DNA from 3 places in the Chryseobacterium sp. 22543 genome. Region 3 is predicted to be linked to each of the others. Evidence: riboswitches for the same ligand, from Rfam matches in the RefSeq annotation. Region 3 holds a riboswitch; each other region holds the start of a gene.
The links. Region 3 has a riboswitch for S-adenosylmethionine ahead of ACTJIP_RS18535 (TonB-dependent receptor plug domain-containing protein). Riboswitches for the same ligand answer to the same signal wherever they lie in the genome.
Positions count from the first base shown of each region.

Region 1: linked by a shared signal. The riboswitch ahead of ACTJIP_RS15245 (SusC/RagA family TonB-linked outer membrane protein) and the one ahead of ACTJIP_RS18535 (TonB-dependent receptor plug domain-containing protein) in region 3 are both predicted to bind S-adenosylmethionine.
Region 2: linked by a shared signal. The riboswitch ahead of ACTJIP_RS14480 (alpha/beta fold hydrolase) and the one ahead of ACTJIP_RS18535 (TonB-dependent receptor plug domain-containing protein) in region 3 are both predicted to bind S-adenosylmethionine.

Region 1 is NZ_JBQENH010000004.1:173,339-179,148, forward strand. Features, by position in the region: gene ACTJIP_RS15245 (SusC/RagA family TonB-linked outer membrane protein) at 1-2,426, opposite strand, end outside; SAM riboswitch class I at 2,510-2,608, opposite strand; gene ACTJIP_RS15250 (type II 3-dehydroquinate dehydratase) at 2,853-3,260, shown strand; gene pckA (phosphoenolpyruvate carboxykinase (ATP)) at 3,342-4,958, opposite strand; gene ACTJIP_RS15260 (GYDIA family GHMP kinase) at 5,086-5,810, opposite strand, start outside.
Region 2 is NZ_JBQENH010000004.1:12,740-18,549, forward strand. Features, by position in the region: gene ACTJIP_RS14475 (ACT domain-containing protein) at 1-1,242, opposite strand, end outside; gene ACTJIP_RS14480 (alpha/beta fold hydrolase) at 1,242-2,186, opposite strand; SAM riboswitch class I at 2,253-2,359, opposite strand; gene ACTJIP_RS14485 (MGH1-like glycoside hydrolase domain-containing protein) at 2,548-5,163, shown strand; gene ACTJIP_RS14490 (OsmC family protein) at 5,234-5,653, opposite strand; gene ACTJIP_RS14495 (DUF58 domain-containing protein) at 5,681-5,810, opposite strand, start outside.
Region 3 is NZ_JBQENH010000005.1:176,857-182,666, reverse strand. Features, by position in the region: gene ACTJIP_RS18540 (alpha-amylase family glycosyl hydrolase) at 1-1,669, shown strand, start outside; SAM riboswitch class I at 1,940-2,045, shown strand; gene ACTJIP_RS18535 (TonB-dependent receptor plug domain-containing protein) at 2,140-4,563, shown strand; gene ACTJIP_RS18530 (APC family permease) at 4,571-5,810, shown strand, end outside.

The DNA.
Region 1 (5,810 bases), on a different contig from region 3:
GCTTTTGAATATTCTGAGGTAGTTCCTTCTACTGAATTTCCGCTCGCATCTGTAGAAACCGTTTTCCACAATGGCTTTCCATTGCTTGGATCTACCCCAACCCATTCCGGAATATAGAAATCATATACGGAACCTCCTACCGTTAATAGCTTGGTTTGTCCCACTACAAGTGGCCCTGAAGGTAACTTGGTAACTTTATTGTTTAAGGTGCTTAGGTTTACATCTACATTCCACTGGAAATTATCATTCTTAATTGGGGTTGTGAATAATGAAAATTCAAATCCTGTATTTTGGATAGTTCCAATATTGGCAGGATAATCACTAATTCCCAGAGATGGTGCCACTGGCATGTTAAATAGAAGATCCTGACTTTTTCTTTTGAAATATTCAATATTTCCTTTAATTCTGTTATTCAGAACAGCGAATTCTAATCCTACATTTAAATTAAGGTTGGTTTCCCATTTCACATTATTGGTAGCCGTTTTTTCAAGTGTTGTTCCCGGTTCTCCACCAAGACTGATAAATCTGTACAGCTCCTGATAAGCATAATAAAGCGGCTGTCCGTTTGGTCGAAGTAATTTATCATTTCCCTGACCTCCGTAACTGGCACGTAATGTCAACTGATTAAAGACATTCAGGCTTTTTACAAACTCTTCATTGGAAATTTTCCATGAACCTCCAACTGACCAGAATCTCCCCCATCTGTTATCCTTTTCAAATCTTGAAGAACTGTCTGCTCTTCCTGATGCAGACAGGAAATAAGTATTATTGTAGTCATACTCTACTTTTCCAAGGAAACTCAATAAGCTCAATTTATTACTGTTCCCACTGAAGCTTCCCAGTAAAGAAGCAGCATCCGGTTCATAATAATAAGGGAGAGAAAACTGGCTTCTTGTTCCGGAAATCGTCTGATAGTCATATTTATAGAATTCATGTCCTGCTAAAGCATTTACATGGTGTTTCCCAAATTTCCTATCGTATGTCAGAATATTACTGGTTGTATAAGAAAGTGTTCTGGTATTGGTTTTCGTTACTGAACCTCCAATCTCAGCGCCTTGTCCCAGCAATGGATTTGAATAATAATGTCCGTTATAATTCACCAAATCAACAGAAAAGCTTGTCTTGAATTTCAACTCCGGTAAGAAAGTGAATTCCATAAATCCTTTTCCTGAGAAGTTATCTTCTTTATTTTCGTTTTTGTCTAATGGCAGTGTTGCCGCGGCATTTTGATTCTGAAGCGCACTTGTTGGTCTGTATTTTCCGAAATCATAAATCGGGTTTCCATCTGCACCCAAAATATAGCTTCCATTTGCATTTCTTTCGTAATAAGGATAGAATGAAGGAATAAATCTTGCAGCATTGATGATATTACTTGAATTGGAATCTGAAGAAGTGGGCGCCTGCTGAATACTGTTTGTATAGCTTAAGTTTACCCCAACATTCAGCCATTTTTTTACTTCAGAATTGATCTTTAACCTGGTATTGTATCTTTTATATCCTGATTCAATAGCCATTCCCTTATCATCAAGATAGCCCAATGAAAAGAAATAATTGCTCTTCTCACTTCCTCCGCTGATATCAAGATCTACCTGATTTCTTGAAGCAACTCTCTGCAAAATATCCCTCCAGTCGTCATTCCAAAGTGGTGATGCTCCGGGTAATAATTTCCCATCGGTTCCCACCGGTTTTGGATATCCTGTTCCATATGGATTGATCCCAAGTGTAGAAACAAGATTATCTGTTGCCATCTGTGCAGCCTGTTGAGAAGACACTTTTCCGGACTGATATCCGTTTCTCAAGGCTTCCCAATATAATTGAAAGTATTGATCTGTATTTACCTGTTCGTAATCTTTTACGGCTCTTCCGGAGAATCCCTGGCTGATATTAAAATTAACTCTAGCTTCTCCTTTTTTACCTGATTTTGTGGTAATGATGATAATCCCGTTTGCTCCTCTTGATCCATACAACGCACTCGCAGTGGCATCTTTCAAAACACTGATAGATTCAATATCACTTGGACTGATAGAATTTAGGTTTCCATCAAAAGGGATTCCGTCTACTACGTATAAAGGATCACTGGAAGCACTTATAGAACCAATCCCTCTAATTCGGATGGTAGAAACCGCTCCTGGCTGTCCTGATGCACTCGTCGTTTGAATCCCTGCAACCTGTCCTTCCAATGCCTTGGTAATATTGGTTACAGGTCTGTTGTTGATCTTATCGCTGGAAATGGTAGCAACGGAACCGGTATAGCTGTTTCTTTTTGCTTTTCCATAGGCTACAACTACAACTTCGTCAATTTCTTTTTCATGAAGGCTGTCCTTTTCCGGCTTAGAATTCTGTGCATGTACACTGGTTACTCCCAGAAAAAATGCAGCAACCGGAGGTATCCAAGTTTTAGAAGCGAATAAATTTTTGCTAATCATAATCAATTTCATTTATCATATATTAAAATTTTTCCCTTTGCAGAAAAATCAGCAAAGGGCATCGATAAATACGATAAACCAAATGCTTATTTTTCCTTAAAAGGCTGAACGTAACACCTTGCCCAATGGGTAGGTTGTCAAGATTTCACAGGGTCAGTTCCCTCCATCTTTCTTTATAAGCCGATCGAAATATGGTTGCAAAGCTAAAAACTTTTAGTCTACAAAACAAGTAGACTTATTATTTTTCATGATAAATTTTCAAAAATTAACATAAGATTTTAATAAAACCCATTACTGTAAGGAGTTGCAATCATTACCATTTTATCAAACATGATAAATATCATTATTAATAATACAATTGAACGAACGTTAATTTGTGCGGAAATTTTTGAGCATTTAATTAAAAAAAGTTTTTAATTTTATAGTATGAAAGTTTTGATTATAAACGGACCTAACCTCAACCTGTTAGGTACCAGAGAACCGGAAATCTATGGAAATATCTCTATGGAAAACTATTTGGAAATTTTAAAATCCGAGTTTCAATCTCATGAATTAAAATATTATCAGTCAAATATTGAAGGAGAGCTTATCAACAGGCTTCAGAAAGATGATTTTGATGCCGTAGTAATTAATCCGGGAGCTTTCACCCATTATTCCTATGCGATTGCTGATTGTCTAAAAAATATCAGAAAACCCAAAGTAGAAGTTCATATCAGCAACATCTATAAAAGAGAGGAATTCAGACAGAAGTCTGTGACAGCTGCCAATACGGATGCAGTTTTATCTGGCTTTGGAATGGATGGATATAGATTGGCTATATTAAGCTTAAAGTAATTTTCAAATAATATCTGCGAAAAATTAGAAATAAAAAAGCCTCATCGATGATGAGGCTTTTCTGTATGTTATAAATAACTATTAGATAGTTTGTTCTTGTAATTGAGGTCCTGAAGCAACTAATTTCTTACCTTCTTCAGTATCACAGTATTGCTCAAAGTTTTTGATATATCTTGAAGCAAGATCTTTTGCTTTTTCTTCCCAGTCTGAAGCGTTCTCATAAGTATCTCTAGGATCTAAAATACCTGTAGAAACGTTTGGTAACTCAGTAGGAATTTCAAGGTTCATGATTGGAACCTGAGTTTTAGGAGCATTATCAATAGAACCGTCAATGATTGCATCAATGATCGCTCTGGTATCTTTCAGAGAAATTCTCTTTCCGCTACCGTTCCATCCTGTGTTTACTAAATAAGCTTTAGCACCGTGCTCCTGCATTTTACCGATCAATGTTTTAGAATACATTGTTGGGTGCAATGTAAGGAATGCTTCACCAAATGCAGGTGAGAAAGATGGCTGAGGCTCTGTGATTCCTCTTTCTGTTCCGGCCAATTTAGATGTATAACCGCAAAGGAAGTGGTATTGAGCCTGATCTTCATTTAAGATGGAAACCGGAGGAAGTACCCCGAATGCATCTGCAGAAAGATAAACAATCTTCTTAGCATGACCTGCTTTAGAAGGCAATACAATTTTGTTGATATGGTAAATTGGATAAGAAACCCTAGTATTTTCTGTGATAGATCCGTCAGTATAATCTGCTATTCCATTGTTCACTACAACGTTTTCAAGAAGTGCATCTCTCTTGATTGCTCTGAAAATATCCGGTTCTTTTTCTTCTGATAAGTCAATTACTTTCGCGTAGCATCCTCCCTCATAGTTGAATACTCCGTTGTTATCCCATCCGTGCTCATCGTCACCGATAAGGTATCTTTTAGGATCTGCCGATAAAGTAGTTTTACCTGTTCCTGAAAGACCAAAGAATAAAGCAACATCACCTTTTTCTCCTACGTTTGCAGAACAGTGCATTGAAGCCATACCTTTTAATGGAAGGTAATAGTTCATCATGGCAAACATTCCTTTCTTCATTTCACCTCCATACCATGTACCTCCGATGATCTGTAGTTTTTCTGTAAGGTTGAACATGATAAAGTTCTCAGAGTTTAATCCCTGAGCTTCCCAGTTCGGGTTTGTTGTTTTTGATCCGTTGATTACTGTGAAATCCGGCTCACCAAAGTTTTCCAGTTCGTAGTGAGAAGGACGAATAAACATGTTTGTCACGAAATGTGCCTGCCATGCTACTTCAACAATAAATCTTACTTTAAGTCTTGTATCTGCATTTGTTCCACAAAAAGCATCTACTACATAAATCTTCTTAGCTTCAGAAAGCTGGTTCATCACTAGTTCCTTACAAGAACCGAAAATTTCTGCTGATGTAGGTAAATTTACTTTACCATCCCAGAAAATTGTATCTCTTGTAACATCATCCTGAACAATATATCTGTCTTTAGGTGAACGACCTGTGAAAATCCCTGTTTTTACTGATACCGCGCCAGATTCTGTAAGTTCAGCTTTCTCAAATCCCTGATTTTCAGAAGAAACTTCAGCCTGATATAATTCTTCATAAGAAGGATTGTACACTACTTCATAGTTTCCTTTAATCCCTAATTTCTCTAAATCCTGGATGATTTTAGTGTTTTTCATTTTACTTATATTTTCTATTTCTTTATTGACTTCAACAAAAATAATATTAATTATTTGTTAAAGGTGGTTTAAATATACTGATATAAGTCAGAATGACAAATAAAAAAACAGGATCGTAATGATTTGATTATAAATCAATTATATTTTCCCATTCAAAAATAGTTGTAAAACCTTTCTCCCAAAAATAGTTCTTGTAGTCCCCAAATTTGGCACTCATTACAAAATCTCCCCCCCATGCGCCTAAACTTTTGACAAAAGAAGGGCAATCTGAGAATATTTTTTCTTTAACTGTGGATATTTCAAGAAAATCAGCAATTTTACGCTCATGAATCATCATTAATTCGGAAAATTTTTCCAATTCACTGCATAACATTATTTTTTTTGTGATATTTGAAAATTCTTCAATCAATTCAGGAGACTTCTTTTTTGATTTATAAAAGTTGATCCCTTCTCTGCTATCCTGCTTCTGATTTAAATGAATAAAAATCAGCTCATTTTTAAATGAAGGATTGAAATTTACCTTCTCATATTTAATCTCAGGTTTGCTTTGAAATAGAACTGCAGATTTTTCTTTTGCCACTGCAATATCATATCCGCTTCCTCCTAAACTAATTGCATTAAGATGAAAAGGATCAATCCCAGCCCATTCTGCAAGATTGTTCATCAAAGTAGAACTGCTACCAAGACCATAGTCTGCAGGAAACTGAAGATTAGTTTTTAAGTGGTAAGTAAGATTGAATTTGAATTTAGTATTAGAAAGCTTCTGAACATTCTTTAATGTTTTGACAATAAATTCAGCGCTTGATGGAATATTGGTTTCTAAGACCTGCCAGTTTTTATAATCAATGACCG
Region 2 (5,810 bases), on a different contig from region 3:
TTCAAGTCTTGAAAGGAATTCTGATTTTGAAACCTCAAGCAGACTTTCCGGAACCAGATTTTGAATATTGATATCTCCGAATTCATTAATTAAGTCTAATTCTCTCGCCAGAATCAATAATTTTCTTGCTACGTCATTTCCCGATAGGTCTTCTCTTGGATCCGGTTCTGTGTATCCTTTTTCCAAAGCTTCATTGATAATGGTTGAAAATTTATCGTCTCTTAAAGAAAAATTGTTGAAAACATAGCTTAATGTTCCGGAGAATACTCCTTTGATTCTGGTGATATTTTCTCCTGAAAGGTGTAATAATTTTATCGTATCAATTAATGGTAAACCTGCCCCCACATTGGTTTCATACAGATAACGTCTGTTGTTTTTATTCAACGTATATCTTAGTTTTCTGTATTCTTCAATCGGAAGGGTATTAAAAATCTTGTTTGAAGAAACCAGATCAAATCCGTTTTCTGCCAAAGCATGATAGTTTTTCACAAAATCCTTACTTGCCGTGTTATCAACAACGATAAGGTTCTCCAGCTGGTTTTCGTTGGAGAAATTAATCAGCTCCTGAACACTCGAAGGATGTTCTGCAGTCAAAACCTCATCGCTCCAATTCGCATCAAATCCTTTTTTGTTGAAAGCTATTTTCTTTGAATTGGCTACTGCAACAACTTTAAGATCTATTTTTTTACGTCTTTTTATTTCTTCTGAAGATTCCAATACCTGTTGTATCAGAGTTTTTCCTACATTTCCGTGACCTATAATTGCTAAATGAACTGTCTTTGGCTTTTTGAAAATTTCAGACTCGATGATATTTCTGGTTTTTTCATCCTGTGAAGAAGTTACTACGATGTTGACTCTGTTTTCTCCCGCAACCTGATTCAAAAGTAATGGGAAAACATTGTTTCTTGCCAGCTCAGCAAAGACTTTATTGAAATCTTCTGCTACAAAACCGATCACAGAAACATTATTGATACTATAGATCTGAGAAACTTTTCCAGATTTTCTTTCTGCTTCAAACTCATCAATAAGACAAGCAACTGCTTTTTCTGCATCAATTTCCTGAACCAAGATAGAAATTCCGTTTTCTATGGCCTGCTGGGAAATTACTCCTACACTGATACGCGCTAAGGTAAGCGCTTTAAAAATTCGTCCGTCAATCCCGATTTCTCCCAGGAAATCTTCTCCTTCAAATTTGATGATTGATCTGTTCTTCAAAAATTTTATTTCGTTAGCATTTTTCATTACTTCTGTAAAATGTTTTTAATGATATTATTTAATTGTTGATATTCCATTAAGAAGGCATCATGCCCGTGTATAGATTGGATCTCGTGGTAAGAAACATTCTTATTTTTCTCTTTTAAGTTTTCAAAACACATTCGGATTTCAGAAGCAGGAAAGAATAAGTCTGTATCTACGGAGATCATGTGCATTCGTGCCTGTATTTTATCCAATGATGGTTCATCAGCATTAATATTCATCAAGAGATGATTCATCAGTTTGTACGCTTTTAAACTAAATCTTTCGTTTAGTGCATTACCATGATAAACCAACCAGTCTTCTGATTCCAGACATTGTTTGTCCTGGTTATATTGGTTTTGAAATCTGTCATTGAGCGACTGTGGTGTTCTATAACACAGCATGGCATGAATTCTTGCTTTCTGTAATGGTTCTTCTTTATCATTCAATAAAAATTTCTGAACCAGACATTGTGCATGAAGCCAGTCGTGTGTTCTGTAATCACAGGCAATAGGAATAAATACTTCTGCAAGATCCGGCTGCTTGGCAAGCATTTCCCAGGCAATTCCTCCTCCCAGAGAGCCCCCAATAATGGCGTATAGATTTTTGATATGTAAAGCTTCAAGCCCTTTTAGAAATATCGCGGCGATATCTGAAGGCGTGAAATCTTCATAATCTTCAATTAAAAAATTGTCATAACCGTTTCCGGGTATATTGAAACACAGAACCGTATATTGATTGGTATCAACAATCTGATTTTCTCCTACCAATTGTTTCCACCAACCTTTTTCTCCGGATACATCTGAGTTTCCGGTAAGTGCATGATTGATTAAAACAATGGGTGCTGTAAACAGATCTTTCCCAAAAAGCTGATAGCTTAACGGGATATGGTATTCCTTTTGGGAATTGGTTTGATACGAAAGATTTATATAGTTTAGTTCTGTTTTCAATTCTATTATATTTTAATACAAATACAATTGAAAATGCCACAGGAAATGGCTGAAAAGAACTTCAGTAAGTTATCTGTCCAAAATACTTTGGTAGAACGTAGCACCTTCTTTGCTTGCGCAAAGGGTTGCTAAGGTTTCATAGGGTCTAATCCCTCAACCTTTCTTGATAACATTTTCAATATTTGAATGAACGAATGATGCAAAGGTAGTTCTTTTCTTTTAATTTCAAAAAAAAAATATTTTAATATTTAAAAAAGCCCTTAAATACAAGTATTTCAAAACTATATTAATAATTGTTCAGATGAAAAAAATTGGAATTATTTTTCAAAAAAACTAACTTCGTATGGAAAAATGATGAGATATGACCGCCGAAAAAGAAAGATTACAAGATACTAAATGGAAAAACTGGGGACCTTATGTAAGCAACCGACAGTGGGGAAATGTACGTGAAGATTACAGCTCAAACGGGAATGCCTGGGATTTTACCAATCATAATAATGCTGAAAGCTATGCTTACCGCTGGGGAGAAGAAGGCATCGCCGGAATTTCTGATGTAAAGCAACTTTTCTGTTTTGCTTTTTCATTCTGGAACAAGAAAGATAAAATGGTAAAAGAACGATTCTTCGGATTGAGTAACCCTCAGGGAAATCATGGTGAAGACATCAAAGAAATCTTTTATTACCTGGACAATACGCCTACCCACAGCTATATGAAAATGGTGTATAAATATCCGATTAATGAATTTCCTTACGATGATCTTGTTACAGAAAATGGAAAACGAAGCAAAAAGGAACCGGAATATGAGATTTTCGATACCGGAATTTTTGATAACGATGAATATTTTGATATTTTCATTGAATACTGTAAAGCCGATCACAACGATATCTTAGCCAGAGTCACCGTTTGTAATCGAAGCCAGCATGAGGCTCCTATTCTGGTAGCTCCCACAATCTGGTTCAGAAACAACTGGAAATGGGGATACAATACTTATAAAGGAGAGGTTAATGCGTCTCATGACGGAAGTATTAATATTGGTCATGACAGTATTTCGATCAAAAAGCTATATTCCCGAAACTCAAATGCACAGAGTGTATTTTGTGATAATGAAACCAATACTTCCAAACTTTACGGAGCTCCCAAAGCAGAGAATACTTATTTCAAAGATGGAATCAATAATTTTATTATTCATCAGGGAGATACTGTAAATCCTGAAAAAAGAGGAACAAAAGCTTCTTTTCTTATTGATGAAATTATTGATGCTGGGGAATCAAAAGTTTTTGAGTTCAGGTTGTCTCCTGACGAAATGGATGAACCTTTTGACAGTTTTGATCATATTTTCAATATCCGTCAAGCTGAAGCTGAAGAGTTTTATAACGATATTCAGAATGATACAGTAAATGAAGATGAAAGAAATGTTCAGCGACAGGCTTTTGCAGGGCTTCTTTGGAATAAACAGTTCTATCATTACAATATCGGAAAATGGTTGAAAGGAGATCCCAATTTTGAAGCTCCAAGAAATTTCAACGAATATGTAAGAAATACAGAATGGAATCATCTTCATAATAAGGATATCATTTCCATGCCTGATAAATGGGAGTATCCATGGTATGCTACGTGGGATCTGGCATTTCACTGCGTCCCTTTCTCCATTATAGATGCGGAATTCGCCAAAGGACAGCTTTTATTACTTACCAAAGAATGGTACATGCATCCTAACGGACAGCTTCCTGCTTATGAATGGAACATGAGCGATGTAAACCCGCCTGTACATGCCTGGTCTTGCTTCCGTGTTTTTAAGATTGATGAAAAAAACAATGGAAAGCCGGATTTATTATTTTTAGAAAAAGTCTTTCAGAAGTTGTTGCTGAATTTTACATGGTGGGTCAACAGAAAGGATAAAAATGGTAAAAATATTTTCGGAGGCGGCTTCCTTGGTCTAGATAATATTGGTGCTTTTGACCGGAATATGGAACTAAAGGACGGTCAGCATCTTGAGCAGGCAGACGGAACAAGCTGGATGGCGATGTATGCATTGAATATGATGCGTATTGCGATGGAACTTGCCCAATATTATCAGGTATATGAGGATATGGCGATCAAGTTTTTTGAACATTATCTTTATATCGCTGAAGCTATGGAAAACCTGGGTGAAGGAACAAAAGGCTTGTGGAATGAAGAAGACGGATTCTTCTATGATGTATTGCAGCTTGGAAACGGAGACAGTGTTTCTTTGAAATTAAGAAGTATTGTCGGCTTAATTCCTTTATTCGCAGTAGAAATTGTGGATCACAGGCTGTTGGAAAAGATGCCTAATTTCAAAACCAGAATGGAATGGATCCTAAAAAATAAGCCGGAACTCACCAAGCTCGTTTCTCATTGGGATGAGGAGGGACAAGGCAGAAAACATCTGATGAGTATTTTACGTAAAAACAGATTAACAAAGGTTCTTACAAGAATGCTTGATGAAAAAGAATTTCTAAGCTCTTACGGAATCCGTGCTATGTCTAAAGTATACGAAGAAAATCCTTTTGTATTCTCTGTGCATGGAGCCGAAAATATGGTATACTATACTCCTGCAGAAAGTGACAGCCGAATGTTTGGTGGAAACAGCAACTGGCGTGGGCCGATCTGGTTTCCTATCAATTTCCTGATTGTTGAAAGCCTGCAGCGTTTTCATTATTATTATGGAAACAGTCTTAAGGTAGAATTTCCAACAGGAAGCGGCGATAAAAGAAATCTTGATGAAGTCGCTCAGAATATCAGCAAAAGGCTCTGTTCAATATTTTTAAAGGATGAACATGGGCAAAGGGCTTTCAACGGAGGCAATCCAAAATTCAATTACGATGAGCATTTCAGAGATTATATCACCTTCTTTGAATATTTTCATGGTGATAACGGCCGTGGTGTAGGGGCTTCTCACCAGACAGGATGGACTGCCACTGTGGCGAAACTGATAAAACCAAGACTTACCTTTTAATCAGCAATGAGTAATAAATAATAAAAAAGCCGGATGAGTCATCCGGCTTTTTCTATTTTTAAATAAGAGATTAAATTTTTTCTCCGTTTACATAGACTTCATATCCGATTTCTACATTCGGTTCTAACGTTTTTGATACGGAACAGTATTTTTCAAAAGAAAGTTCTGCTGCCTTTAATGCTTTTTTAGGATCAATTTCTCCTTCTAAAAGGAACTTAACATTAATGGATTTAAAAGGTTTTGCTTCATCTACCTGTACTCTTTCTCCTTCTACTTCTGCCTGAAAACTTTTGATATCCTGACGCTGCTTCTTTAAAATAGAAACCACATCAATTCCGCTGCAGCCCGCGACTGCCATCAGTACACTTTCCATTGGAGAAACGCCTTTTGCTCCCGGCTGGGAAGTATTATCCAGAAGAATAGAATTTCCTTGTGCATTTGTACATTCAAATAAAAAATCGTCGTTTATTCTGTTAAGTGTAATTTTCATTATTTATTGCTTATTGCTTTTGCAAAGTTATAAAATTCCTCTCGCTTTTATCTCAAGATATTTATTGATAACATCGATATTCAAATTTTCCGGAAGTGTATATACGGTATAGATTCCATATTTGCGAAGTTCCTGGATGATCAGTTTCTTTTCAAAC
Region 3 (5,810 bases):
GCAGTCTCTGATCAATAAAATTTCTTATTTAAAAAATCTAAAGATCAATGCAATAGAATTACTTCCCATCATGGAATTTGACGGAAACCTTTCCTGGGGATACAATACTTCTTTCCATTATGCATTGGACAAAGCTTATGGAACCCCCGAAAAATTCAAAGAATTTGTAGATATCTGCCACCAGAACGGAATTGCAGTTATTCTGGACGTCGCATTTAACCATGCAACAGGACGTTCTCCTCTGGTAAGGCTTTGGAATGTAGATACTGATGGAGACGGTTACGGGGATGTTGCTCCAAACAATCCTTATTTCAATCAGGTCCCGAAACATTCATACAATGTATTTAACGATTTTAATCATACAAGCCTTTCAACTCAATATTACGTTGAAAGATGTCTTCAACAATGGCTGACAGAATATCACATTGACGGATTCCGCTGGGATTTAACAAAAGGATTTACCCAAAGCTGCTCCGAAAATGATGAAGCATGCACCAACGCTTATCAGCAGGACAGAGTGGATATCATGAAACATTATGCAGACAGACAGTGGGCAATCGATCCCAATTCTTACATGATTTTTGAGCATCTGGGAACGGATGCAGAAGAACAGCAATGGGCAAACTACAGGGTAGCAGAGGGAAAAGGAGTGATGCTTTGGAATAAACAAACGGAGCCTTATAACCAGAATACCATGGGATATAAAGACAACAGTAATTATGACAGAATGAACCATAGTCTTCATGGGTTTACCAATATGCGTGCTGTAGGGTACGGAGAAAGTCATGATGAAGAAAGATTGATGTTTAAAAATCTTGCATATGGTGCTGCGAACGGTAGCTATGACGTTAAAAACCTTAATACAGCTCTTGAAAGAATGAAAACTTTCGGTGCGACATTCTTTACTATTCCAGGTCCGAAAATGATCTGGCAGTTTGGGGAATTAGGATATGAATTCAGTATCAACAGATGTGCTGACGGTACTATCAATAACGGGTGCAGAACGGATGAAAAGCCTGTTGCATTTACTTTAAACTATGATACCAACGTAAACAGAAAAGCTGTATATGATATATGGGCTAAAATAATCACGATCAGAAATACCCATCAGATTTTTAAAACTAAAACGTACAGTATAGAATCCAATAATCTGATTAATGATCCGGACGGATTGATCACAAGAATTTATCTCTATGATCCGGCTATTACAACCGGGATAAAAAATGTTGTCGTACTGGCCAATTATGATATATCTGCAAAAAATGTTGTTCCTTTCTTTCCTTACACAGGGCAATGGCAGAATCTCATGGATGACAGTATTTCGAATATCGCCTCTACCACGGCTCCGATAACTTTACAGCCAGGAGAATTCAGGATTTTCGGGAATTATGGAGGTGCACTGTCAACAACAGATCCAAATACTGTAAATAAATTATCACTTCAGATCGCTGATAATCCAATACAAAACGGAGTGGCGAAATTAATTTTTAATAAAGCAAAAAACGGAGAAATTTTGATTTTTGATATGACGGGTAAAAAACTGGATTCATTCAAACTGAATAAAGAAAACGGAACTTATGAAATGAAAGTCAGTTATCCTGCAGGAACTTATCTGGTGCAGTTGAAATCGGAAACCGGAATTGCCATTCAAAAGATGATAATCAGATAAAAACAAATTATGAAGTTGTTTAGACTTAAAAATGTAGGATATATTGAAACCATTAAGAAGGATTTAAGAAATAAAGTGTAGTTAAGATGAATCATTCTGATTTTTAAGCTTAAGGCGAAGCTTATCTTAATACTCTTATCGCCTTACTATAATCTTAATGTTTCAAAAATAAAACTTTAAACAAGTTCTATAAAATAATAAAAGGCAAATTTGCAGTGTAGCAGATTTGCCTTTTTTGTCTATTTAAAAAAATAGTCTACTTTTGCAGTAGATTTATCAAGAAAGGTGGAGGGATTTGGCCCAAAGAAACCTTAGCAACCTGCACGATTCGAGAAGTGTAAAGGTGCTAATTCCAACCCTGAGGGGGAGATAAGCGAAGTCAATATTCTTATATGAATTCCATTTCTTGAAGTCTTGTATATCTGCGGAAAAATCCGTCAGACTGTAATTATTAATTGGCAAGAACAAAAATGAAAAAATTAAGTACAGCTGTATTATTGCTTGGGGCAATTTTGGTTGCTGCTCAGGAGAATGAGGAGAAAGGAAAACAAATAGAAGATATTGTTATCGTTGGAAACCGTAATGTAAAAAGAACAAAACTGGAAACACCGGTTCCTGTAGATGTTATCAATATTGACAAAATTCAAAGGAGTTCTCCGCAAATGACTGCTCAGGATCTTCTGAATTATGTTATCCCATCGTTTAATTCCGTAAGACAGTCTGCTTCTGATGGTACGGAACATATTGATCCTGTAACCTTAAGAGGAATGGGTCCTGATCAGGTTCTCGTATTGCTGAACGGGAAAAGAAGACACACCACTTCTTTAGTCAATTATCAGAATACCGTGGGGAATGGCTCTGTAGGAACAGATCTGAGTACAATTCCTGTTATTGCTATTGATAGAATAGAAGTGTTAAGGGACGGAGCTGCAGCACAATACGGTTCTGATGCCATTGCAGGAGTGATCAATATTATTCTTAAAAAAAATACGGGAGCCTCAGCAAGTCTTACGTATGGATTGACCGGGAGAAATGATGGAGATACCTATCAGGCAGGAGCCAATTATGGTACTTCATTAGGAAAAAAAGAGGGTTATATCAACCTTTCTCTACAATTAAGCCACAGAGGAAAAACCACAAGAACTCAAAATCACGATCTAGATATTTTCGGAGATAATTTCGCTTACGCCTTTGCAAATGATCCTGAAGCGGCAAGAGCTGCAGATGATGCGAAGATTAAGGAGCGGGGATTGTCACGTGATGATTTCAATTTCCAGATTGGAGATGCGCAGATCAGGCAGGGACAGTTGTTTTTCAATGCAGAATATCCTTTTAACGATCAATTTAAAATCTATTCTTTCGGAGGTTTTAGTATCAAAGAAGGAAAAGGCTTTGGTTTCAGAAGACTGCCGAGCGAAACATCCAATGTGGTTTCATCCATTTATCCGAACGGCTTTCAGGCAACTCTTGGATCTCAGGTATATGATATTTCCTATGCAGTAGGAGCAAAATATAATGTCAATGATTGGGTATTAGATCTAGGCAACACATTCGGAAGTAATACCTTCAATTATAATGTAAGCAATACCAATAATGCTTCTCTCGGGGTAAAATCGCCAACCCGGTTTTATGCAGGAGCCCATAGTTTTCTTCAGAATACCGTGAATCTTGATGTTTCCAAAAGTATAAACCGTTTCAATATCGCATTTGGGGGAGAATTCAGGTTTGAACAATACCAGATCAAACCAGGGGATGAAGCTTCTTATACCCAATATGATATCAATGGAAATGTAGCTACAGAAGGGTCAACAGTATTGGGTGCGGGTGGATCTCAATCTTTTATCGGGTTTTCTCCAAACAATACCTTGAAAAAAGACAGACACTCAACTGCTGTGTATGCGGATGTTTCCTATGATTTAGATAAAAAATTAAATATTGACGCCGCTGCCAGATTTGAAAATTATTCAGATTTCGGAAATACGTTGAATGGAAAGCTTGCCGTTCGATATGAGTTCGTAAAAAATTATGCAATAAGAGCTGCCGTTGGAACAGGATTCAGGGCACCTTCCCTTCAGCAGCAGTATTTCAATAATTCATATGCGGATATTTCTACTTCAGGCTCAAAGATTGTTACCAAAGGAATATTCAGTAACGATAGCGAAGCCGCCAGAATTCTGGGATTTGATAAACTCAAACAGGAAACTTCTGTCAACGCGAGTGCGGGATTTACCCTGAAACCTTTACACAATTTAACGGTCGCTATAGATGGATACTGGATTAAAGTGAAAGACAGAATTGTGATTACCAGTAATATAACAGACCCAAGACTAGACCAGTTTAAGGTGGAAAGCGGAAGGTTCTTCGCCAATGCCATTGATACAGAAACGAAAGGAGTAGATGTAGTGGTTTCTTATGACTGGATTCTTGGTAACGGAAAATTAAATATGAATCTTGCCGGAAATTATACAGAAACTAAAATTACAGACTTTCATTTTCCGGAAAACTTAGGAACTCCTCAAAATCAGTTTTTTGGTCCGGATCAGATCAATATCATTGAAACACTGTCTCCAAAAACAAAAGCTTCATTTGGATTAAATTATGGAATCGGGAAGTTCAATTTTCTCGTGAGAAATACCTATTTTGGTAAAGTAATAAGAGATGGTTATCCATTTGGAGGCGTTCAGGAATTCTCCCCAAAAGTAGTTACGGACATCAGTATTGGATATGATATCACAAAAAGTATCAACTTTACAGTAGGGGCCAACAATGTATTTGATGTTTTTCCGGATCGCCAGATTTATGAAAATTCATACTATGGAGTATTCAAATATGCGCCAGTTCAGATGGGAACACTGGGGAATTATTTCTTCGGAAGGCTTAATTTTAATTTTTAATCATTAAATGAGTACTACCTCACATCAGATTGGCTGGAAAACAGCAGCAGCCATCGTCGTTTCCAATATGATAGGAACAGGGATTTTTACAACCCTGGGATTTCAGTTATCCGATATTACCAATACCTACAGTATTTTCCTGTTATGGAGCATTGGAGGAATTCTCGCCTTATTCGGGGCTTTTTGCTATGCCGAATTAGGCTCACATTTCAAAGGAAACGGAGGTGATTTTATCTATCTTAAAGAAACCTATCATCCGCTGTTCGGATATCTGATAAGCTGGGTTTCACTCATCATCGGATTTTCCTCTCCGGTTGCGCTGGCTGCATTGGCAATGTCGAAATACCTTTCTGTATTCAATTATTCTTTTGGAAATGGGTTTGCAATTGCCGCTATTTTTCTGGTAGCAGTGGCATTGTCATTCAGTTTAAAAACATCCAGCAGGTTTCATAACTTTTTTACATTCATCAAGATAGCCTTTATTATTGTACTGGTTATTCTGGGAGTTGGGCTTTCAGAATCTACACAGATTGGCAACAGTCTGAATTTCAGTGACAGCTGGCAGAATGAGATCATGCTTCCTGCCTTTGCTACGTCTCTGGTGTTTGTTACCTATTCTTATACAGGCTGGAATTCTGCTTCCTACATCGCAGGAGAAATAAAAGACGTCCAGAAAAACCTTCCCAAATCTTTGATCATTGGAACTATTTTCGTGACGATAAGCTATATTTTGGTGAATTATATTATGCTGAAACATGCTCCTGTGAGTCAGTTGGCAGGAAAAGAAGACGTAATGGGGGAAGCTGCTGTCAATATGCTGGGGCCTATCTTTGGAAAGATTGTCAATATTTTTATTGCGCTGCAGCTGGTTGCAACAATTAGCGGATATTTATGGGTAGGTTCAAGATTGACACAGGCTTTTGCAAAACATACTTACATCTGGAAACCGTTATCAGCGGGTAATGCAAGAGGAATTCCCGTAAGAGCTATTTTTGCCCATGCAGTTATTGCTGTGGTTATTATTCTCACCGGAAGTTTTAAAGAAATCTTTGTTTACACAGCCTTTATTTTACAGCTTTTTGCAAGTCTGGCGATTTCTACCGTATTCTTCCTGAAGAAAAAAGACAGGAAAATTTTTAAATCAAATACTTTCCATATTTTTCCAGCCGTTTTTCTATTGTTCAGTATCTATATTCTCTATTTTACATTTATTCATAATCCTAAAGAAAGTCTTATAGGAGTAGGAA